Regions from separate parts of the Clavibacter zhangzhiyongii genome, predicted to be linked through region 1. Evidence: predicted binding sites of a transcription regulator. Region 1 holds the regulator's gene; each other region holds the start of a gene.
What was found. Region 1 encodes HrcA, which represses chaperone genes, less so after heat shock. Its sites were predicted from a motif close to TTNGCACTCGNNNNNNNCGAGTGCNAA; they were not measured.
Positions count from the first base shown of each region.

Region 2: the regulator HrcA is predicted to act here: its motif matches at 1,753-1,779, upstream of groL (chaperonin GroEL).
Region 3: the regulator HrcA is predicted to act here: its motif matches at 2,683-2,709, upstream of groES (co-chaperone GroES).
Region 4: the regulator HrcA is predicted to act here: its motif matches at 3,397-3,423, upstream of H9X71_RS10520 (Hsp20/alpha crystallin family protein).

Region 1 is NZ_CP061274.1:1,567,555-1,573,257, forward strand. Features, by position in the region: gene hemW (radical SAM family heme chaperone HemW) at 1-1,215, shown strand, start outside; gene H9X71_RS07470 (VOC family protein) at 1,233-1,646, opposite strand; gene H9X71_RS07475 (DUF4870 domain-containing protein) at 1,657-2,052, opposite strand; gene hrcA (heat-inducible transcriptional repressor HrcA) at 2,236-3,258, shown strand; gene dnaJ (molecular chaperone DnaJ) at 3,319-4,434, shown strand; gene H9X71_RS07490 (16S rRNA (uracil(1498)-N(3))-methyltransferase) at 4,437-5,189, shown strand; gene H9X71_RS07495 (histidine triad nucleotide-binding protein) at 5,218-5,577, shown strand; gene H9X71_RS07500 (PhoH family protein) at 5,564-5,703, shown strand, end outside.
Region 2 is NZ_CP061274.1:2,613,008-2,618,710, forward strand. Features, by position in the region: gene groL (chaperonin GroEL) at 89-1,708, opposite strand; gene H9X71_RS12330 (cold-shock protein) at 1,900-2,118, opposite strand; gene H9X71_RS12335 (LytR C-terminal domain-containing protein) at 2,333-2,905, opposite strand; gene H9X71_RS12340 (DUF3263 domain-containing protein) at 2,939-3,268, opposite strand; gene msrB (peptide-methionine (R)-S-oxide reductase MsrB) at 3,506-3,907, shown strand; gene H9X71_RS12350 (nitroreductase family protein) at 3,913-4,515, shown strand; tRNA gene H9X71_RS12355 (tRNA-Thr) at 4,515-4,587, opposite strand; gene H9X71_RS12360 (DsbA family protein) at 4,629-5,540, opposite strand.
Region 3 is NZ_CP061274.1:2,720,422-2,726,124, forward strand. Features, by position in the region: gene H9X71_RS12790 (ABC transporter substrate-binding protein) at 1-987, opposite strand, end outside; gene rarD (EamA family transporter RarD) at 1,166-2,119, opposite strand; gene groES (co-chaperone GroES) at 2,301-2,597, opposite strand; gene H9X71_RS12805 (THUMP-like domain-containing protein) at 2,742-3,944, shown strand; gene H9X71_RS12810 (DUF4190 domain-containing protein) at 4,028-4,432, opposite strand; gene tsaD (tRNA (adenosine(37)-N6)-threonylcarbamoyltransferase complex transferase subunit TsaD) at 4,534-5,703, opposite strand, start outside.
Region 4 is NZ_CP061274.1:2,213,696-2,219,398, reverse strand. Features, by position in the region: gene H9X71_RS10530 (lysine N(6)-hydroxylase/L-ornithine N(5)-oxygenase family protein) at 1-223, shown strand, start outside; gene H9X71_RS10525 (GNAT family N-acetyltransferase) at 220-2,778, shown strand; gene H9X71_RS10520 (Hsp20/alpha crystallin family protein) at 2,884-3,339, opposite strand; gene H9X71_RS10515 (hypothetical protein) at 3,462-3,812, opposite strand; gene H9X71_RS10510 (SDR family oxidoreductase) at 3,941-4,633, shown strand; gene H9X71_RS10505 (epoxide hydrolase family protein) at 4,650-5,703, opposite strand, start outside.

The DNA.
Region 1 (5,703 bases):
GCCCTGCCCCTCGCCGATCCCGCCCCCGCCGACGGGCTGCTGCCGGCCTCCGCGTCCGACGGCGCCGGGTCCCGCGCGTTCGGCGTCTACCTGCACGTCCCGTTCTGCCGCGTGCGCTGCGGCTACTGCGACTTCAACACCTACACGGCGCCCGAGCTGCGCGGCGTGCGGCAGTCCGACTACGCGTCCCAGGCCGTGCAGGAGGTGCGCTTCGCCGGATCCGCGCTGCAGGACTCGGGAGTGCCCGCGCGCCCCGCGTCCACCGTCTTCCTCGGCGGCGGCACGCCCACGCTCCTGCCGGTCGAGGACCTCGTCCGGATGCTCGACGCGGTGCGCGACACGTGGGGCATCGCCGACGGCGCCGAGGTCACGACCGAGGCGAACCCCGACAGCGTCGACGACGCCTACCTCGCCGCCCTCGCCGCGGGCGGCTTCACGCGCGTGTCCTTCGGCATGCAGTCCGCCGTCCCGCGCGTGCTCGCGACCCTCGAGCGCACGCACGACCCCGCGCGCATCGCGCCCGTCGTCCGGGGTGCCCGGGCCGCCGGCCTCGAGGTGAGCCTCGACCTCATCTACGGCACGCCGGGGGAGACCATCGACGACTGGCGCGCCTCGCTGGAGCAGGCGATCGCGCAGGAGCCCGACCACCTCTCCGCCTACGCGCTCATCGTCGAGCCCGGCACGAAGCTCGCGCGGCAGATCCGCCGCGGCGAGGTGCCCGAGCCCGACGAGGACCTCCAGGCCGACATGTACGAGCTCGCCGACCGGATGCTCGGCGAGGCCGGCTACGAGTGGTACGAGGTGAGCAACTGGGCGCGCGGCGGTCGCCGCAGCCGCCACAACCTCGCCTACTGGCAGGGCCACGACTGGTGGGGCGTCGGACCGGGCGCGCACAGCCACGTCGGCGGCGTGCGCTGGTGGAACGTCAAGCACCCGGCCGCGTACGCCGACCGCGTGCTCGCCGGGGCGTCCCCGGGCGCGGGCCGCGAGACGCTCGACGACGCGACGCGCGAGGTGGAGCGCGTGCTGCTCGGCGCGCGCATCCGCGACGGGCTCGCGATCCCGACGCTCACCGCGGAGGGCCGCCGACAGGTGGCGGGGCTCATCGCGGACGGGCTCGTGGATCCGCGCGCCGCGCTCGCGGGCACGCTCGTCCTGACCCTGCAGGGGCGCCTGCTCGCCGACGCGGTCGTGCGGCGGCTGCTCGAGGACTGAACGCCGCCCGCGGGACGTCAGAGGACGACGGCGCCCACGTCGTCGCCGGCCTCGCGCTCGAGGTCGCTGCGCTCGACGCAGAACTCGTTGCCCTCGGGATCCGCGAGCACGACCCAGCCGCTGCCGTCGGCGTCGCGCCGGTCGGCCACGAGCGCCGCGCCGAGCGCGAGCACGCGCTCGACCTCCTCGTCGCGCGTCCGGTCGTCGGGCGCGAGGTCGAGGTGGACGCGGTTCTTCGCGGCCTTCGGGGCGTCGGAGCGCTGCAGGATGATGCCGAGCCCCGAGACCGGGTCGCCCAGCCACGCGGCGTCGTCGCCGGGCCGGTTCGGCTCGTCGGGGTCCTCCTCGAAGCCGGTGACGCCCGCCCAGAAGAGGGACAGCGCGTGCGGGTCGCGGCAGTCGATGGCGACGTGCCGGATCCTCGCGCTCATGGTCGACCGCCTACTTGATCCACCGGATGTTGAGCGGGTAGCGGTACGGCCGGCCGCTCTGCACGCGCGCGCCGCCGATGATCGCGAACACGATGTTGACGACGACCACGGCGAAGATCACGAGGCCGAGGAGCAGGTTGAGCAGGATCCCGAGGAACGGGATGACGATGAAGACGGCCTGCAGCACGTTGAGGATGACGAGCGCACCGGCGACGTTGATCGTCCAGTTCGTCGCCTCCTTGCCCTCCTGGTCGGTGAAGCGGCCGCGCTCGCGGAACACGAGCCAGACGATGAACGACGGGACGATGAGGATCGCGAGGAAGTGCGTCAGCGACGCCCACAGGCGGTCCTCGCTCGGCGTCAGCGGGGCCGGGGCGCCGTAGGGGTGGGAGTCGGGTGCGGACATCGCGGTGCCTCTCGGTGCGCGGCCGTCGCCGGGTGCCGGCGGACCGCGGTGGATCGTGGGTGGGCCGGGCGTCGCCGGGCCGTCCCACGCTACCGCCGTCGACGCGCGACCGGCAATGCCGACCGGGCCCGGACGCGCGGTACGATTGGCAGTCAGCGACGGTGAGTGCCAGGAGGGAGCGCCATGGTCTCGGAACGCGGACTCGACGTCCTCCGGGTGATCGTGCAGGACTACGTGTCCAGCCGCGAGCCCGTGGGGTCCAAGTCCATCGTCGAGCGCCACGCGTTCGGCGTCTCGGCGGCCACCATCCGCAACGACATGGCCCTCCTCGAGGAGGAGGAGCTGATCGCGGCGCCGCACACCTCGTCGGGCCGCGTGCCCACGGACAAGGGCTACCGCCTCTTCGTCGACCAGCTGGCCGACGTCCGCCCCCTCACCTCGGCGCAGCGCCAGGCCATCCACGTGTTCCTCGGGGAGTCCGTCGACCTCGACGACGTGCTCGCCCGCACCGTGCGCCTCCTCGCGCAGCTCACCAACCAGGTCGCGCTCGTGCAGTACCCGTCGCTCGCGACGAGCCACGTGAAGCACGTCGAGCTCGTGCCGCTGTCGACCACGCGCGTCCTCACGGTGCTCATCACCGACACGGGTCGCGTGGAGCAGCGCGTCGTCGAGCTGGCGGGGGATCCGGACGACGCGTTCCTCGCCCGCATGCGCACGCGCATCAACCAGGTCGTCGGCGGCCTCGGGCTCGCGGAGGCGGCGACGCGGCTCGAGACGCTGTCCGACGAGGTCGAGCCCGACCAGCGCCAGGCCGCCTCCGCCCTCGCCGGCACGCTCGTCGAGCAGGTGCTGGCGAACCGGCAGGAGCGGCTGCTGCTCGCCGGATCCGCGAACCTCGCCCGCACCGAGCGCGACTTCCCCGGCAGCATCTCGCCCGTCCTCGAGGCCATCGAGGAGCAGGTGGTGCTGCTGCGGCTGCTCGGCGAGATGGAGGCCGATCAGCACGGCGTCTCGGTGAGCATCGGCCGGGAGAACGCCCCGTTCGGCCTCGGCGAGACGAGCGTGCTCACCAGCGGCTACAGCTCGTCCGGCGGCGTGCTCGCGCGCCTCGGCGTGCTGGGGCCGACCCGCATGGACTACTCCACCAACATGGCGTCGGTGCGCGCGGTCGCGCGCTACCTCTCGCGCCTGCTCGAGGAGCGGTGACGGCCCCGCGCCGGCGCACCGCCCCTGTTCCCCACGACCATCACCACCGAAGGGCCCGACGTGGCTGACCACTACGAAGTACTCGGCGTGAGCCGCGAGGCGACGCCAGAGGAGATCAAGAAGGCGTACCGCAAGCAGGCGCGCCAGCTCCACCCGGACGTCAACGACGCCCCCGACGCGGCCGAGCGCTTCAAGCTCGTGACGCACGCGTACGACGTGCTCTCCGACCCGCAGCAGCGCCAGCAGTACGACCTCGGCCCGCAGGCCGGGTTCGGCGGCCAGGGCGGGCAGGGGTTCGGCGGCTTCGGCGACATCTTCGAGACGTTCTTCGGCGGCCAGCAGGGCGGCGGCGGGCGCGGTCCGCGCTCGCGCCAGGAGCGCGGCCAGGACGCGCTGCTCCGCGTCGAGGTCGAGCTCGAGGAGGTCATCTTCGGGGTGCACCGCGACCTCGAGATCGACACGGCCGTCGTGTGCGACACGTGCCACGGATCCTGCGCGCAGCCCGGCACGAGCGCCGTCACGTGCGACATCTGCCGCGGCTCCGGCAGCATCCAGCGCCAGGTGCGCTCGCTCCTCGGCAACGTCATGACGTCGAGCCCCTGCGGCACCTGCCGCGGCTACGGCACCGTCATCCCGCACCCGTGCCCCACGTGCGCCGGCCAGGGCCGCGTGCGCGCGCGCCGCACGGTGCCGGTCGACATCCCGGCCGGCGTCGACACGGGGCTCCGCCTCCAGATGCCGGGCTCCGGCGAGGTCGGCCCCGCGGGCGGCCCGAACGGCGACCTCTACCTCGAGATCAAGGTGGCGCACCACGACGTCTTCAGCCGCAACGGCGACGACCTGCTCGCGACCGTCGAGGTGAGCATGGTCGACGCGATCCTCGGCAGCGACGCGCACATCGAGGCGCTCGACGGCGACGTCGACCTCGAGCTCCGCCCCGGCATCCAGAGCGCCGAGATCATCACGGTGCGCGGGCGCGGCGTCACGAAGCTCCGGGGCTCCGGCCGCGGCGACCTGAAGATCGGCATCCAGGTGGTCACCCCGCAGAAGCTCGACCACAGGGAGCGCGACCTCATCCAGCAGTTCGCGAAGCGCAACAAGGCGCCGGCCCCGCACCTCGCGCACTTCCAGCAGGGCCTGTTCCAGAAGCTCCGCGACCGCTTCCTCAACGTCTGACCGTGGCGCACTTCTACCTCGCCGACGACATGGGCGCGAGCGGCCTCGCGGTCGACCGCGTCATCGTGCTCACCGGGCAGGAGGCGCGGCACGCCGTGACCGTGAGCCGCGTGCGCGCGGGGGAGGCGCTCCTCGTCGGCGACGGGCGCGGCACCGTCGCGTCGTGCACCGTGACGTCGGCGGACGCCCAGCGCCTGGAGCTCCGCGTCGGATCGGTCGAGGCGCACCCGGAGCCGTCGCCGCGCGTGGTCCTCGTGCAGGCGCTCGCCAAGGGCGACCGCGACGAGCTGGCCGTGCAGGCCGCGACCGAGCTGGGCGTCGACGCCGTGATCCCGTGGCAGGCACAGCGCTCCGTCTCCCGCTGGGAGGGCGCCAAGGTCGCCAAGGGGCGGGAGCGGTGGCGCGCGATCGTGCGCGAGGCCGTCAAGCAGTCCATCCGGCCGCGCGTGCCCGAGGTGGAGGAGCTCGCCACCACCGAGGACCTCGTGCGCCTCGCCGCCACCGCGCGCGTGCTCGTGCTCGACCCGACCGCCGAGGCTCGGCTGTCGCGGCTCGACCTGACCGTGCCGGGCGACGGGTCGGCGACGGACGTGCTGCTCGTCGTCGGGCCCGAGGGCGGCATCAGCCCGGCCGAGGTCGAGGCGCTCCGGGACGCCGGCGCCGTGCCCGTGGCGCTCGGCTCCGGGATCCTCCGCACGTCCACCGCCGGGCCCGCGGGGCTGGCGCTCGTCAACGCCGCCCTCGGACGCTGGTGACGTCGCGGGTCCCGCGTAGGCTGGGCGCATGAGCGACACCCGAGAGCCCACCGTCTTCGAGCGCATCGTCGCCCGTGAGATCCCGGCCCAGATCGTCGCGGAGACCGACCGCGTCATCGCCTTCGAGGACATCGCCCCCAAGGCGCCCGTGCACGTGCTCGTGGTGCCCAAGACGGCCGCGCATCGCGACGTCGTCGAGCTCGCCGCGGCCGACCCGGACCTCCTCGCGGAGGTCGTCGAGGTCGCCTCGCGCATCGGCGCCGAGCGCGCGGGCGGTCAGTTCCGCCTCGTGTTCAACACGGGCGCGGACGCCGGCCAGACGGTCTTCCACGTGCACGCGCACGTGCTCGCCGGCTTCGGCGGCCAGGAGGACCATGTCGGGCTCTGACCCGCGGGGAGCGGCCGACGCGGACCGCGTGGAGCAGACCGCGACCGTCGACGGCGTGCTCATGGTCCGGCTGCTCGGACCCCAGGACCGGCTGCTCCGGCAGATCGAGCGCGAGCACCCGGACGT
Region 2 (5,703 bases), 1.0 Mb from region 1:
CGAAGCGGGCGGCCCCCGGAGGGACCGCCCGCTTCGTCGTGCTGGTCGTGCTGGTGGGCGGGAGCGCTGACGCTCCCGCCCGGTCGGACTAGAAGTCCATGCCACCCGTGGGGTCGCCGGCCGGGGCCGGGTTCTTCTCGGGCTTGTCGGCGACGACCGCCTCGGTCGTGAGGAACAGACCGGCGATGGACGCGGCGTTCAGCAGCGCCGAGCGCGTGACCTTCACCGGGTCGTTGATGCCCGCGGCGAGCATGTCGACGTACTCGCCCGTGGCGGCGTTGAGGCCGTGACCCGAGGGGAGGTTGCGGACGCGCTCGGCCACGACGCCGGGCTCGAGGCCCGCGTTGAGGGCGATCTGCTTGAGCGGAGCGTCGACCGCGACGCGGACGATGTTCGCGCCCGTCGCCTCGTCGCCCTCGAGCTGGAGCTTCTCGAACGCGAGCTTGCCGGCCTGGATGAGGGCGACGCCACCACCGGCGACGATGCCCTCCTCGACGGCTGCCTTCGCGTTGCGGACGGCGTCCTCGATGCGGTGCTTGCGCTCCTTGAGCTCGACCTCGGTCGCCGCGCCGGCCTTGATGACCGCCACGCCGCCCGCGAGCTTCGCGAGGCGCTCCTGGAGCTTCTCGCGGTCGTAGTCGCTGTCGGTGTTGGAGATCTCGTTGCGGATCTGCTGCACGCGGGCCGCGATCTCGGTGGCGTCGCCGCCGCCGTCGACGATCGTGGTCTCGTCCTTGGTGATGACGACCTTGCGGGCCGTGCCGAGCAGGTCGAGGGTGACGTTCTCGAGCTTGAGGCCGACCTCCTCGGCGATGACCTGGCCACCCGAGAGGATGGCGATGTCCTGCAGCTGCGCCTTGCGGCGGTCGCCGAAGCCGGGGGCCTTGACGGCGACCGACTTGAAGATGCCGCGGATCTTGTTCACGACGAGCGTGGCCAGGGCCTCGCCGTCGACGTCCTCGGCGATGATGAGGAGCTGCTTGCCCGACTGGATGACCTTGTCGACGATCGGCAGCAGGTCCTTGATGTTCGAGATCTTCGAGTTGACGATCAGGATGTACGCGTCCTCGAACACGGCCTCCTGGCGCTCGGGGTCGGTGACGAAGTACTGCGACAGGTAGCCCTTGTCGAAGCGCATGCCCTCGGTGAGCTCGAGCTCGGTGCCGAAGGTGTTCGACTCCTCGACGGTGACGACGCCCTCCTTGCCGACCTTGTCGATCGCCTCGGCGATGATGGCGCCGATGGTGGAGTCGCCGGCGGAGATGGACGCGGTGGCGGCGATCTCCTCCTTGGTCTCGATCTCCTTCGCGGCGGCCTTGAGCTCCTCCGTGACGGCCGCGACGGCCTTCTCGATGCCGCGCTTGAGGCTGATGGGGTCGGCGCCCGCGGCGACGTTGCGGAGGCCCTCGCGGACCAGCGCCTGGGCGAGGACGGTCGCGGTGGTGGTGCCGTCGCCGGCGACGTCGTCGGTCTTCTTGGCGACCTCCTTGACGAGCTCCGCGCCGATCTTCTCGAACGGGTCGTCGAGCTCGATCTCCTTGGCGATGGACACGCCGTCGTTCGTGATGGTGGGGGCGCCCCACTTCTTCTCCAGGACGACGTTGCGGCCACGCGGGCCGAGGGTCACGCGGACCGCGTCGGCCAGGATGTTCAGGCCGCGCTCGAGGCCGCGGCGGGCTTCTTCGTCAAAAGCGATGATCTTAGCCATGTGTATCTCTCGTCCCTCCCGGACGTCAGGAAAAAGGCAGTCGTCTAGCACTCCCCGTGAGGGAGTGCCAGGGACGATTCTGGCACTCGCCATGAGGGAGTGCAAGCGAGCCGCCCACAGGCGCGGCGGTCCGACGGGGAACGGCACGACGCCGCCGCCCGGTCGGGCGACGGCGTCGTGGACGGGCGGGGTCAGGCGAGCGTGACGTTCTCCGCCTGCAGCCCCTTGGACCCCTGGCCGATCTCGAACGCGACGCGCTGCCCCTCCTCGAGGACCTTGTAGCCGGACATCTCGATCGCCGAGTAGTGGACGAAGACGTCCTGCGGGGCGGTTCCCCCGTCGACCGGGTCCACGGTGATGAACCCGAACCCCTTCTCCCCGTTGAACCACTTCACGGTGCCGTTGGCCATGTGCTTCTCCATGTGCGACTGCGCGATGTCGGGAGCGCGGTGCCGCCACCCCCGGGTCGGCCGCGGAGCCCTGCATCGACCCCGCGCCACGCCCCCGTGGCGTACGGCGTGCAGCACCGGGTACGCGACGGGCGTGCGACCAGGCAGCACGATATCCAGGGCGGGCGATCACCGGTCCGGTTCGTCCACGGACGCGCCCCGGGCGGCGCGGAGGTCAGCCGCGAGCGGCGTAGTCGGATCCGAGCACCGCCGTGAGCCGCGGGGCCGTGGCGGCCGGCGTGCCCTCCGCGGGGCGGAACTGATCGGACTGCTGCACGTCGCCCACCCCCAGCGACGCGACGAGGCCGCGTGCGGCGCCCTCGTCCGCGTCGTCGTAGTAGTAGACGGTCGTGGCCGTGATGTCGGACGTGCTGGCGTTGACGCGCGATCCGACCTTCCAGCCGGCCTTCTCGAGGAGGGTCGACGCGCGGGCCGAGAGGCCGGAGGTCTTCGTGCCGTTGAGGACCGTCACGACCATGCCGGGGACCGTGGTCGGCGCGGCGGTCGGCGCCTCGACGGGAGCGGCCTCCTCGGAGGCGGCGTCGCTCGGCAGGATGTCGGTGAACGAGACGCGGTCGTCGATGACGAAGAGGCCGACGACCCCGAGGGCGACGAGCAGGCCCGTCGCGAGCGCCGCCCACGCGAAGGCGCGGAAGCGATGGTGGCGAGGGCGCGGCGCGCGGTGCGCGCCCACGCGGCTCAGGTCGCCGGGGACGTCGTCGAAGCGGTCGGGAGCGTGGGAGGGCATGGCGGTCTCGTGTCTCCTCGGTGGGGCGCGGGGTCAGCGCGCGGTCGGACGGTGCGGGAGACCGGAGGGCAGGGCGCGCGCCGCACGGGCGGCGGCGCGGGTCTCGCGGAGGCGCAGGAGGCGCCCCACGAGCAGGGGATCGTATGCGAGGGCCTCGCGCGTCTCGAGCAGGGCGCCGAGCAGCTGGTAGTAGCGCGTCGCCGAGAGGCCGAAGGCCTGGCGGATCGCCTCCTCCTTCGCGCCCGCGTGCCGGGTCCAGTCTCGCTCGAAGTCGAGGACGGCGCGGGCCCGCTCGTCGAGCTCGGCGGTCGCCTGCCGATCCGCCGCGGGGGCGGCGGCGGAGCGCGTCTCGCGGTGGTCCACGGCATGCTCCTTCCCCGACATCCCCCACATACTAGGTGCGGCTCGCTGGACGCCCGCGCACCATCACGGGGTGTCATGCGCCGGCGCCCGTCCACCGGCCGCGCCGCCCTCCCGCCCGTCGTCGCGCGGCCACGTCTTCCCCGTGTGGAGGAATCCGCGGGGCGTCCCGGCGGTTGCCCCAGGGAGGCGCGCTGGGACGCCGCCCCTAGGATCGACCAGCGAGAAAGGACCCGCACCATGGCCTACGAGATCGAGAAGACCGACGAGGAGTGGCGCCAGGAGCTCTCCCCCGAGGAGTACGCGGTGCTGCGCCAGCAGGCCACCGAGCGCCCCTGGACCGGCGAGCTGCTGGACGAGGAGCGCACCGGCGTCTACGGCTGCAAGGCCTGCGGCGCGGAGCTGTTCACGAGCGACACCAAGTTCGACTCCCACTGCGGATGGCCGAGCTTCTACGCGCCCAAGGAGAGCGACGCGGTCAAGCTGTACACGGACACGAGCCTCGGCATGAAGCGCGTCGAGGTCGTCTGCGCGCGATGCGGCTCGCACCTCGGCCATGTCTTCGACGACGCGCCGCAGACCCCCACCGGCGACCGGTTCTGCATGAACTCGGTCTCCATGTCGTTCCGCACCGCGGAGTGACCGACGTGCCGCGGCATCGGGCGGGCGGCGCCCCCGACCCGTCCGAGCCCGGCACGGCTCCCCGGGGCGGCCCGGTGCTCGCGGCGCTCCGCGGCCGGCGCTCCCGCTCCTCCGTGGGCGAGGGCGCACCGACGCACGAGGACCTCGTCCCGCTCGTCGAGGCCGCCTCGCGCCTCGCGGACCACGGCAGCCTCCGCCCGTGGCGCGTCATCGAGATCCGCGGCGCGGCCCGCGATCGGCTGGCCGCCGCGATGGACGAGGCCGCGGGCGATCCCGCATCCGGCAAGCACCGGAGGAAGACGCATCGCGCAAGCCTGCTGGTGGCCGTCGTCGCCTGCCGCGCCCCGAGCCGCAAGGTGCCGGACTGGGAGCAGGACGCCGTCGCGGCGGGCGTCGCGCACGCGCTCACGCTGCTCCTCGAGGAGCAGGGCTGGGGCGTCTTCTGGCGCACCGGCGGACTGACCCGGAGCGACGCCGTACGGCGGATGCACGACCTCGGCCCCGGCGAGGAGCTGCTCGGCTGGCTGTACGTCGGCGACGTCGAACCCGACGGCAAGGGCCCCCGCCCGACCGTCGACGGCGAGCGGATGATCACGCTCCTCGACTGAGCCGGCCACGGGACTCGAACCCGTAACCGCCGCATTACAAGTGCGGTGCGCTACCAATTGCGCCAGGCCGGCCGACGGGCCTCGCGGACCGTCGATCCATCATACGAGCCGCGCTACGGGGCGGTGGTCGGCTCCTCCGACGGAGCGGGCGTGGGCGTGGCCGTCGCGTCCTGGCCGGCGGCCTGGAGCACGAAGGCGGCGAAGGCCTTGGCGTCGTCGGGCTGCCCGGTGTACTGGCGATCGCCCACCACGATGACCGGCGCGCCCACGACCTTCTCGACGTTCGAGTCCGGGATCTCGCCGTCGAGCACGCGGTCGGTCGCGGCGTTGACCCACGACTGGAAGCGCTGGTCGGAGATGCACGACGCGACGTCGGACGACGAGGCGCCCGCCTTCCCGGCGAGCTCGGCGATGCGCTCGTCGCTGAGGCCCGTGCTCTGCTCGGCGGGCTGCTCCTGGAAGAGGGCGGAGTTGAAGGCCCAGAAGTCGTCCGGCGAGGAGTCGGCGACGCACGCGGCGGCGTTGGCCGCACGCAGCGAGTACGCCTGCGACTTGCTGGTGAGGATGGCGACGGGGTGGATCTCCACCGTGGCGGCGCCCGACTGCAGCCACCCCTCCATCTGCGCGCCGTTCGTGTCCTGGAACTCCTTGCACGCGGTGCAGAGGTAGTCGACGTAGACGCGGATGTGCGCCACGCCCTGGGCCTCGGTCTGGGTGGGGACCGGATCCTGCTCGGGGTCGAGGGCCTGCGTGGGCGCGGCCGCGAGGTCCTTGCCGATGAGGATGCCGTCGCTCGCCATGTTCTGGGGGCCGGGGCCGGCGGGCCGCGCGCCCTGCAGGACGACGAGGCCCACGACGACGACGACCGCGACGAGGGCGACCGCGATGCCGCCGCGGACGAGGCCGCGTGCCGCCACGTCGCGACGGCGCTGCTTCATCCTGTTGAGCCGCGCCTTCTCGCGCGCGGCCTCCCGGCGTCGTCGGTGACCGCCGTGCGGTTCGTGCGCGGGCGGCGTGCTGCTCATGGATCCTCGCTCCGGGGATGGGGGAGTCGGGCGCGGGCGGGCTCCCGGACGACCTCAGGACTCTAGGCGGCCAGTCTGGGAAAGCGCCAACGCGGCGGGCGCGGGTACGGCGCCCCCTCGACGATACAGGCCCGGGGCGCTGCTTCCCCAGGTGGGGAATGGC
Region 3 (5,703 bases), 1.2 Mb from region 1:
GGCCGAGTAGCTGAAGACCGTGAGGGCGGGGTCGCCGTCCTCCTTGACCATGGCCTGCAGGCGGTCCTGGAAGTCGGACTTGGCCTCGACGCCGGGGTTCGTGAACTGCGCGCCCGCGATGTCGACGTTGGTGTCCTCCTCGGTGATGACGCCGTAGTTGCCGTCCGTGCCGTAGAGGTTGTTGAAGTCGAAGCCCTTGGACGCGAGCTGGTCGGCGATGGTCTTGATCTCGTCGAACGAGATGACGACCAGGGCGTCGGGGTTCGGGGCGAGCACCGAGGTGATGGCGCTGTTGAAGTCGGTTGCGGAGGGCTCGAAGACCTCCTCGGCCGCGATGCTCGCGCCGCCGGCCTCGAGCGTCTTCTTGATGTTCTCCTCGAGGCCCGTGCCGTAGGCGTCGTTCATGTAGAGGATCGAGACGTTGGTCTTGCCGTCCTGCAGGATCTTGTTGCCGAGGATGCGGCCCTGGAGCACGTCCGAGGGGGCGGTGCGCCAGAAGTAGCCGTCGTCCGCGTAGTCCGTGAAGTCGGGCGAGGTGTTCGCCGGCGAGAGCTGCACGACGCCGGCCTGCGTGACCTGGTCGATGAAGGTCTTCGAGACGCCGGAGGACGCGGCGCCGATGATGGCCGTGTTGCCGTCCGCGATGAGCGACGTGGCCGACTGGCTCGCGATGTCGGTCGTGGTGTCGCCCGAGTCCTTGTCCGTGGCGGTCACCGTGATGCCGGCCTTGGCGTCGTTGATGTCCTGCTCGGCGAGGTGCACGCCCGCGAACTCGGGCGGGCCGAGGACCGCGAGGGTGCCCGTCTGGGGGAGGATCGTGCCGACCTTGAGCTCGAGGCCGCCGTCGGCCGTCGTGCCCCCCGTGCTCCCGCCGCCGCCGGAGCAGCCGGCGAGGACGAGGGCGCCGGCCACCGCGACGGTGACGGCGCTGAGGGCGGTGCGGGCGGATCGTGAGCGGGAGGTCGAGACCCTGCCGAATGCGCTCATGGTGCTCCTTATGGATGTGTGTGGTGACGCTCGGGAATGTGGTGCATGAGGCACGCGAATGCGCGCCTCGCCTGGTGCGACCCTATGGCGCGGATGAGACGGGCACAATGCATCGGCATTTCCGTCGTGTAACGCGACCTGATCGTTACCATTCGCGGAATGCGCGACGGGATCCGCATCAGATCCCCCGGGCGACCGCCGGATCCCTCTGCGCGACCGGCAGGCGCGGAGCCGGGCGGCGCGCGTTCCGGAGCATGTCGATCGTGAGGAGGACGAGCGCCGCCCACACGATCGCGAATCCGGTCCAGCGCTCCGGGGGCATTGCCTCGTGCATCACGAACACCCCGAACGCGAACTGCAGCAGCGGCGCCAGGTACTGGGTGAGGCCGATCACGGACAGCGGCAGGCGGCCGGCCGCGAACCCGAAGAGGAGGAGCGGGCCGGCCGTCACGACGCCGGTGCTCACGAGCAGCAGCGTGTGCTCGAGGGAGACCGTGCCGATGGTGAGGCCGGCGCCCGCGCCCGTGATCACGAGCATGACGGTGGCCGCGGGCACGAGCCACGCGGTCTCGAGCGCGAGGCCGGACAGCGCGTCCGCTCCCCCGCTGACGCGCTTCTTCACGAGGCCGTAGAGGCCGAAGGACCCGGCGAGGGCCAGCGAGACCCACGGCAGCTGGCCGTAGCCGACGGCGATGACGGCCACCGCGACCGCGGACAGGCCGACGGCCGTCCACTGGAGCGGACGCAGGCGCTCGCGCAGGAGGATCACGCCGAGCAGCACCGTGACGATGGGGTTGATGAAGTAGCCGAGGGCGGTCTCGACGACGTGGCCGGAGAGCGTGCCGTAGACGTAGACGGTCCAGTTGACGAGGATCAGGTGGCCGGCGAGGCCCAGGCCGAACAGCAGGCGGGGCTGCCGGGCGATCGCGACGAGGCGCGGCCACCGACGCGTGAGCGTGATGACGAGCGCGCAGACGACGAGCGAGAACAGGATGCGCCAGCCGACGATCTCGAACGCGCCCGCAGGCACGAGCAGGAGGAAGAAGACGGGGAGGACGCCCCACAGCCCGTACGCGCCGACGGCGGCGATCAGGCCGGTGCGGGTCGAGGTCTCCGGGGCGGGGCGCGTCACCTCACGAGGCTAGCGCCGCGGCGGGCGCGCGGGACCCGGGTGCCGGGCGGGAGGCCGCGGCGCACGGGCCGCCCTGCGGACGCGATGCGGACGCGATGCCGGATGCGCGTGGACGCACGAGAGCCCGGCCGAACGGATCGGCCGGGCTCTCGGAGGTGCTGTGGTGCTGCGGCGCGGAGCGTCAGCGCTCGATGACGGCGAGCACGTCGCGCGCGGAGAGGACGAGGAGGTCCTGGCCGTCGTACTTGACCTCGGTTCCGCCGTACTTGGAGTAGATGACCTTGTCGCCCACGGCGACGTCGAGCGGGACGCGGTTGCCGTTGTCGTCGATGCGGCCGGGGCCCACGGCCACGACCTCGCCCTCCTGGGGCTTCTCCTTGGCGGTGTCGGGGATGACCAGACCAGACGCGGTGGTCTGCTCGGCTTCGACCTGCTGGATGACGATGCGATCCTCGAGCGGCTTGATGGAGACCGACACGGTTGACCTCTTCCTTCTCACTTACGGGACAAGACTGATTGGCAATCCCCCGGGGAGAGTGCCAGGTGAGATTCTACGGGCCGCGCTTGCACTCGCGCAACGCGAGTGCCAATCCGTGGGGAGGCGCCCCGGTACGGTGGGCGGATGGATCAGACCGACCTCCGCGAGGTGCTGTCGCTCGAGGGGCTCCGCCTGCTCGACTCCCTGCCCGAGCCCCGGCCGGGCGACGACATGGTGCGCGTCGTGAGCGCGCTGCGCGGCGAGGGCCACTCCCCCGCGCTCGTGAGCGCGGTGCTCACGCAGGCTCGCCTGCGTGCCCGCGCGCGCGTCAAGTTCGGCGACTTCGCCGAGCGCATGCTCTTCACCGAGGCCGGGCTCGAGCAGGCCACCCGGCTGGCGGTGGCGGCGCAGCACGCGGGCCGGTTCCAGCAGGCCGGCGTCGCGCACGTCGCCGACCTCGGCTGCGGCATCGGCGGGGACGCGATGGCGATGGCGGCCATCGGGATCCGCGTCACGGCCGTCGAGCGCGACGAGGTGACCGCGGCCGTCGCCGGCTGGAACCTCGCGCCGTTCCCCGAGGCGGAGGTCGAGCAGGGCACGGCCGAGGCGTTCGACGCCGGGCGCGTGGACGGCATCTACCTGGACCCCGCGCGACGCACCGACGGGCACGCGTCGACCCGGCGCATCTCCGACCCGGAGGCCTACTCCCCCACGCTCTCCGCGGCGTTCGCGCTCGCGGCTGGCCGGGCGGCCGGGATCAAGCTCGGGCCGGGCCTCGACCGCGACCTCATCCCCGCGGACGCCGAGGCGCAGTGGGTGTCGGTCGACGGGCAGGCCGTCGAGATGGGCCTGTGGTTCGGGCCCACCCGGCGCGACGGCGTGGGGCGGGCCGCTCTCGTGATCAGCGGCGGATCCTCCGCGGAGCTGACCTCCGCGGCCGACAGCGAGGACGCGGAGCTCGGCGAGCTGGGCGCGCACCTGTACGAGCCGGACGGCGCGGTCATCCGCGCGCGGCTCATCGGCGACGTCGCGCGGTCGCTCGACGGGCGCATGGTCGGCGAGGGCATCGCGTGGATCACGTCCGACCGCGAGGAGGCGACGCCCTTCGCGCGCGGGTTCCGCGTGCGCGAGGTGCTGCCGCTCGACGAGCAGCGGCTGAAGCGCGAGCTGCGGGCGCGCGGCATCGGCACGCTGGAGATCAAGAAGCGCGGCGTCGACGTGGATCCGGCCCGGCTGCGCACGCGGCTGCAGCTGAAGGGCGAGGGCTCGGCGACGCTCATCGCGACGCGCGTCGGCGGCCGGCGGGTGGCGATCCTCGCGGACCGGCACGCGGTCGACGCGGGCTGAGGCCGTCGGGGCCCGCGCGGCCCCGGACGCGACGACGCGGCCGCCCCCGAGGGGACGGCCGCGTCATCGTGGTGCGGGTCGAGCTACTGCGTGGTGTAGCCCTGCTCCTGCAGCGCGGCCAGCGCGATGAAGCCGACGATGGCGAGGCCGACGGCGAGCACCAGGCCCACGATGCCGGTGATGATGCCGGTGAGCCAGAAGCCCTTGGCGTCGGGGTTGCGCTTGCGCCCGAGGATGCCGGTCACGATCGCGGCGATGCCGAGCGGGGCGGAGAGGAACCAGAAGAGGATCGTCACCACGGACACGATGCCGAGGACCATGGACGTGATGCTGAGGCCCTTGGAGACCGGCGCACCGCCCTGGCCGGGCTGGTAGGGCGCCGCGTACGGCGAGCCGGATCCCGCAGCGGGGGCCGCCGGGTAGGACGGCTGGCCGGGTGCGGGCGGGAAGTCGTCGGAGGAGCGGTCCGGGTTCTGCGGATCGGTCATTGTCGTTCCTTTCGTCCCTGGGAACATACCGTGCATCGCGCTCCAGATTCCGAGGCACGCGGAATTGTCCCCGGACGGGGGCCGCGCGACGAGGGCGAGGGTCAGCCGACCTGGACGACGGTGACGGGCAGGGTCGAGTCGGCGCCGAAGGCGAGGCCCGACGGCGCCCGGCCGGACTCGATGAGGCGGGCGCCGAGGGCCGCGATCATCGCGCCGTTGTCGGTGCACAGCGACAGGGGCGGGATCCGCAGCTCGATCCCCGCGGCCCGGCACCGCTCGGCCGCGAGCTCGCGGACGCGCGCGTTCGCGACCACGCCGCCGCCGAGGAGCAGGCGCGGGATCCCGTGGTCGACGCACGCGGCGACGGCCTTGGTGAGCAGCACGTCGACGACGGCCTCGCGGAAGCTCGCGGCGACGTCGGCGACGGGGACGGGCTCGCCGGCGTCCTGGCGCTTCTCGACCCAGCGGGCGACCGCGGTCTTCAGGCCGGAGAAGGAGAAGTCGTAGCGGTGGCGCTCCATGTCCTTGGGGAGGGACAGGCCGCGGGGGAAGCGGATCGCCCGCGGGTCGCCGTCGGCCGCGACCCGGTCGATGTGCGGGCCGCCGGGGTACGGCAGACCGAGCACGCGCGCCACCTTGTCGAAGGCCTCGCCCGCCGCGTCGTCGATGGTCTCGCCGAGGAGCTCGACGTCGTCGACGAGGTCGCGCACGAGGAGGAGCGACGTGTGGCCGCCGGAGACGAGGAGCGCGATGCTCGGGGTCTCGAGCGGGCGGCCGGATCCGCCGTCGACGCTGAGGAGGTCGGCGCCGACGTGGCCGACGAGGTGGTTCACGCCGTGCAGCGGGATGTCGAGGGCCACGGCGAGCGCCTTGGCCGCGCCGACTCCCACCATGAGCGCGCCCGAGAGGCCGGGGCCCGCGGTCACGGCGATCGCGTCGAGCTCGCGGAGGGTGACGCCCGCCTCCTCGAGGGCCGCGTCGATGGCCGGGGTGAGCGCCTCGAGGTGCGCGCGGGCGGCGACCTCGGGCACCACGCCGCCGTAGCGCGCGTGCTCCTCCATGGAGCTGGAGATGACGTTGGCGAGCAGGGTCTGACCGCGGACGATGCCGATGCCGGTCTCGTCGCAGGAGGTCTCGATCCCGAGGACCAGGGGGCCGGCCGTGGCGTCGCACTCCGCCTCGTCCGCGCAGGGGCGGTCGTCGGCGGCGGGATCCGCGTCGTCGTCGGCGGACGGGGCGGGCGCGGCGTCGCGCGGCTCCGCGACGGGCGG
Region 4 (5,703 bases), 650 kb from region 1:
CGAGCACACGGTCGACGACGCCGGGACGCTCTTCGTGCAGAACGCCGAGGTGCACACGCACGGCTTCGTCGCGCCCGACCTCGGCATGACCGCGCATCGCAACTCGCGGATCCTCCGCGCGATCACGGGGCGGGAGCCGTACCCGGTGGAGGCGCGGATCGCGTTCCAGGAGTTCGGGCTGCCGGACGACGTGCCCGCCGCCGGATCCGGGGTGCTCGCGTGAGCGCGCCCGCGCCGGCCGATGCCGTGGTCGCGCCCCGCTACCCGCTCGCGATGCGCCCGCTCGACCCCGACGGCGACGCGGCGCTCGTGCACGCCTGGGTCGCCGCGCCGCGCGCCCGCTTCTGGCAGATGGAGCACGCGACCCTCGACGACGTGCGCGCCGAGTACGCGGGCCTCGCCGCGGATCCCTCCCGCGCGGCGTGGATCGGCCTGCACGACGGCGCCCCCGCGTTCCTCGTCGAGGCCTACGACCCGGCCGACGATCCCGTCGGCGCGCACCTCGACCCGCTCCCCGGCGACCGTGGCATGCACCTGCTCGTCGCCCCGCCGGCCGGCGACCCGCTGCCCGGGTTCACGACGGCGGTCATGCGGCACGTCGTCGCGCACCTGCTGCGTGATCCCGGCGTGCGTCGCCTGGTCGTCGAGCCGGACGTCCGCAACGCGGCGATCCAGCGCCTCAACGCGCGCCTCGGCTTCCGTCCGCTCCGCGTCGTCGACCTCGGCACCAAGCAGGCGCTCCTCAGCGTCGTCGACCGCGACGACGCCCTCCTCCCGCACACCCCTCCGACGGACGGACATCCGATGACCCTGACCCACGACCCCGCGACCGACCACGACCGCGACCGCGATCGTCTCGCCGACCGGCTCCGCCCCGCCGGCGCCGAGCACGCCACGGCCGCCACGCCCGCGGTCGCCGCATCCGCCGCCGCCGAGCCCGACCCCCGGGTCCACCGTGCCGACCACCTCCGGCCCGACGCCTGGGCCGCCGCCACCCGCCACCTCGTGCGGAAGGCGCTCGCCGAGTTCGCGCACGAGCTGCTCATCGAGCCCGAGCGCGTGGATCCGCCGCGGGCGCCCGGCGAGCCCCGGATCCCGCACGACCCGCGGAGCTGGGCCCGGTTCCGCGTCGCCAGCGCCGACGGCCGGAGTGCGTACGCCTACCGCGCCCGCATCCTCGAGCTCGACCACTGGGACGTCGACGAGGCGAGCATCCGCCGCACGGTCGACGGGGAGCCCGCGGCGCTCGACGCCGTCGACCTCGTGCTCGACCTCCGCGACCGGCTCGGCATCACCGACGAGGTCCTGCCCGTCTACCTCGACGAGATCCAGAGCACGCTCTCCGCCGCCGCGTTCTCGCGCCTGCGCGACGTGCCCGACGCGCGCGGCCTCCTCACCGCGTCCTACGCCGAGGTGGAGTCGACGATGGACGAGGGCCACCCCTGCTTCGTCGCGACCAACGGCCGCATCGGCTTCGACCTCGACGACCACGACCGGTACGCGCCCGAGGCGGGGGAGGACGTGCGGATCCTGTGGCTCGCCGTGCACGAGCGCCTCGCGCACTTCGCCGGCGTCGAGGGCCTCGACCGGGAGGCGTTCCTCGACGCGGAGCTCGGCCTCATCGTCCGCGACCGGTTCCGCGCCCGCATGGCCGATCTCGGCGTCGACCCGGCGGATCGCGTGCTCGTGCCGGTGCACCCCTGGCAGTGGGAGAACGTCGTGACGGTGACCTTCGCCGGTCTCGTCGCCACCCGCGACATCGTGCTCCTCGGCACGGGCGACGACGAGTACGGCGCCCAGCAGTCCATCCGCACCTGGGCCAACCGCACGAGCCCGGAGCGGTGCTACGTGAAGACCTCGCTCTCGATCCTCAACATGGGGTTCACGCGCGGGCTGTCCCCGGCCTACATGGCCGTGACCCCGGCCATCAACGACTGGGTGCACGCGCTCGTCGAGGGCGACGCGGAGTTCGCGCGGCTCGGGTTCGGGATCCTCCGCGAGGTCGCGTCCGTCGGCGTCCGGGACGCCCGCGTCGACTCCGCCCTGCCGCCCGGGCACCCCCACGGGAAGATGCTGTCCGCGCTCTGGCGGGAGTCGCCCGTGCCGGGCCTCGCGGAGGGCGAGCGGCTGATGAGCATGACGAGCCTGCTCCACGTCGACGCGCAGGGGGCGAGCGTGCTGGGCGCGCTCATCGACGCGTCCGGGATCGGCGCGGCCGCGTGGATCCGCCGCTGGCTCGACGCGTACCTCGTGCCCCTCGCGCACGCGCTCCTCGCGCACGACCTCGCGTTCATGCCGCACGGCGAGAACGTGATCCTCGTCCTGCGCGACCACGTCGTCGTCCGCGTGCTGATGAAGGACATCGCCGAGGAGGTCGCCCTCTTCGACATGGAGCGCGAGCTGCCGGATGACGTGCGGCGGATCCGTCTCGACTTCCCCGAGGACGAGCGCACCCTCACGGTCTTCACCGACGTGATGGACGGCTTCCTCCGCTTCGCCGCGGCGCTCGTCGAGGACCGCGACGACCTCCGCCCCGACGGCCTGTGGCGCGTGGCGGCGGAGGCGCTCGCCGACCACGAGCGCGCCCACCCGGAGCTCGCCGAGGCCATCGCCCGCTTCGACCTGTTCACGCCGTCGTTCGACCGCTCGTGCCTCAACCGGCTGCAGCTGCGCGACAACCGGCGCATGGTCGACCTGCAGGCGCCGGTGATGCAGGTCCACGGGTCGCTGCGCAACCCGCTCGCGATCCACCGGGGTCTGCGGCCGCGCATCGGCTGACGCGACGGGCCGGCCGGGTGCGCGCCCGGACGTGCGAGGAGCCGCCGCCCGCTGGTGCGGACGACGGCTCCTCGTCGTGGCGGCGCCGCGCGGGCGCCCGGTGGATCAGCTCGCGCTCGCGCCCTGCTCCACCGTCAGCGTGCGGCCCTCCTGGCCCTGCGGCTCGTCGGACGTGACCGCGATCTTGCGCGGCTTCGCCCGCTCGCTCACCGGGATGGTGACGCTCAGCACGCCGTTGGCGTAGTGCGCCGAGATGCGCTCGGTGTCGATGCCCTGGCCGAGCGTCAGCTGGCGGAGGAACGTGCCGGCGACGCGCTCGCGCGTGAGCCAGCGGACGTTCTGATCGCCGGCGAGGGTGCGCTCGGCGCGGATGGTCAGCAGCTGGCCGTCCACGTCGATGTCGACCGAGCCCGGGTCGATGCCCGGGAGGTCGGCGGCCAGCACGTAGGTGTCGCCCTCGCGGTGCAGGTCGATGGGCATCGGCCGGTTCGCCTGGCGGGTCTCGGCCAGGGCGCCCATGGCGCGGTCCAGCTCGCGGAACGGATCGAAGGTCATGTTCATGCTCGACTCCTCTGATGATCTGTGGGGTTGAGCCCCCTCGGCTCAACTACGTCGAGATTAGCACTCGGGGCAGGCGAGTGCCAAGCCGTTCGCCGAGGGCGAATGTCGGCCTGACCACCTCTTCAAGCGCGTCGGCGGAGGTCGCGCTCCATGCGGCCGATGAGGGTCCAGACGGCGCGCGAGAGGTCCGGGTGCTCCAGCGCGATCCCGCGCAGCAGCCGGTACTCGAAGCGCGCGACGACTCCCGGCGCGGTCGACGGGTGCCGCACGCGGGCGAGCTCCTCCGCCATCCCGTCGGCCTCGAGCGCGTCCTGGCGGAGGGTCGCCACCACGTGCTCGTCCACGGTCGGCAGCTGCGGGATGACCTCCCATGGGTCGTCGCCGTTCCGGCAGCGGTGCTCGATCACGGCGTCCAGCTCGTCGCGGGCCTCCTGGCGCAGCACCTCGAGGCTGGCGGGGAAGCGGGCGTGCACGGGCGGATCCTCTCGGGCGGCGGGCCGCTCGGCGGCGGACCCCTTCACGCTACGTCATGCCCCCGGCAGCGCCGGACGGGTGGCAGGATGCCGTCGGTAGCCTGGAGGACCGCGACCCAGGAGGATCCATGTCCGACACCGCCCGCCCCGTCGCCCTCGTCACGGGGGCCACCCGCGGCATCGGCCGCGCCGTCGCCCAGGACCTCGGCCGCACCCATCGCGTCATCGTGCACGGCCGTGACCGCGACGCCGTGGACGCCCTCGCCGCCGCGCTGCCGGACGCCGTCGGCTGGGCCGCCGACCTCGCCGCGGGCGGCCTCGCCGACCTCGTGCCCGACCTCGACCGCCTCGACGTGCTCGTGCACTCGGCCGGCGTGATCGGCGGCGACGCCGTCGACCGGACGCCCGTCGAGGAGTGGCGCCGCGTGTTCGAGGTCAACGTCTTCGCGGTCGCCGATGTCACCCGCGCGCTCCTGCCCGCGCTCCGGGCAGCCGGCGGGCAGGTCGTGCTCGTCAACTCCGGATCCGGCTTCACGGCGAACCCCACGGGCGGCGTCTACGCGGGATCCAAGTTCGCCCTGCGCGCCCTCGGCGACGCCCTCCGCGAGGAGGAGCGCCCGCACGGCGTGCGCGTCTCGAGCGTGCACCCGGGCCGCGTCGCGACCGACATGCAGCGCGAGCTCCGCGCCAAGGAGGGCGGCGAGTACGACGAGACGCGGTACCTCGAGCCGGCGTCCGTCGCGCGCGCCGTGCGGCTCGTCGTCGACCAGACGCGCGACGGCACGGTCGAGTCGGTGTCGCTGCGGCCGTTCGGGGGCTGAGCCGTCGGGTCGCGGCTCAGCGCCCGCGGAACGTCGCCCGGATGTCGTCCACCAGCGGCCCCGGCTGCTCGAGCAGCGCGAAGTGCCCGCCGCGCTCGACCTCGTGGAAGAGCACGAGGTCCGCGTACCGGCGCTCCGCCCAGCGGCGCGAGCGGCGCACGTACTCGCCCGGCATGATGCTGAGGCCCGTCGGCACCGTGATCGGCTCGTCGACCGTGCCGGGCGTCGCCCAGCCGACCTGCGCCGACTCCCAGTAGAAGCGCGCCGCGGAGGCCGCCGTGCCGGGCAGCCAGTACAGCATCACGTCGTCGAGGATCTCGTCGAGCGGGAAGAGCGCCTCGGCGTCGCCGTGCTCGTCGTGGGATCCGCCGACGTCCTGGAACATGGCGTGGATCCACGCGGCGAGTCCCGCGGGGGAGTCCTGGAGCGCGTAGCCGACGGTCTGCGGCCGGGTCGACATCATCTGCGAGTAGCCGGACAGCTGCTGCCGGTAGTGCCCGGTCTCCGCCATCATCCGCCGCTCCTCGTCGGTGGCGTCGCGCATCTCGTCGTCCGTCGGCATGAAGGTCGCCATGTTGAGGTGGATCCCGCGGAGCCCGATGCCCTCCCGGGCCTCGAGCGCCGCGAGCTCGGACGTGACGGTCGCGCCGAGGTCGCCGCCCTGCGCGTACCAGGCCTCGTAGCCGAGCCGGCGCATGAGCTCGGCCCACGCGCGGGCGGTGCGGCGCGCGCCCCAGCCGGTGCCGGTCGGCTTCCCGGAGAAGCCGAAGCCGGGGAGGCTCGGGAGGACGACGTGGAAGGCGTCCTCCGCGGATCCGCCGTGCGCGACCGGATCGGTGAGGGGCCCGACCGCGTGCCGGAACTCCAGCACCGAGCCCGGCCAGCCGTGCGTGAGGATCAGCGGGCGCGCGCCCGGCTCGGGGGAGCGGACGTGCAGGAAGTGGATCCCCAGCCCGTCGATCTCGGTCGTGTGCTGCCCCCACCCGTTGAGGAGCTCCTCGGTGCGGCGCCAGTCGTATCCGTCGACCCAGCGGTCGACGAGCCGCCGCATGCGCGCGAGCTGCGGTCCC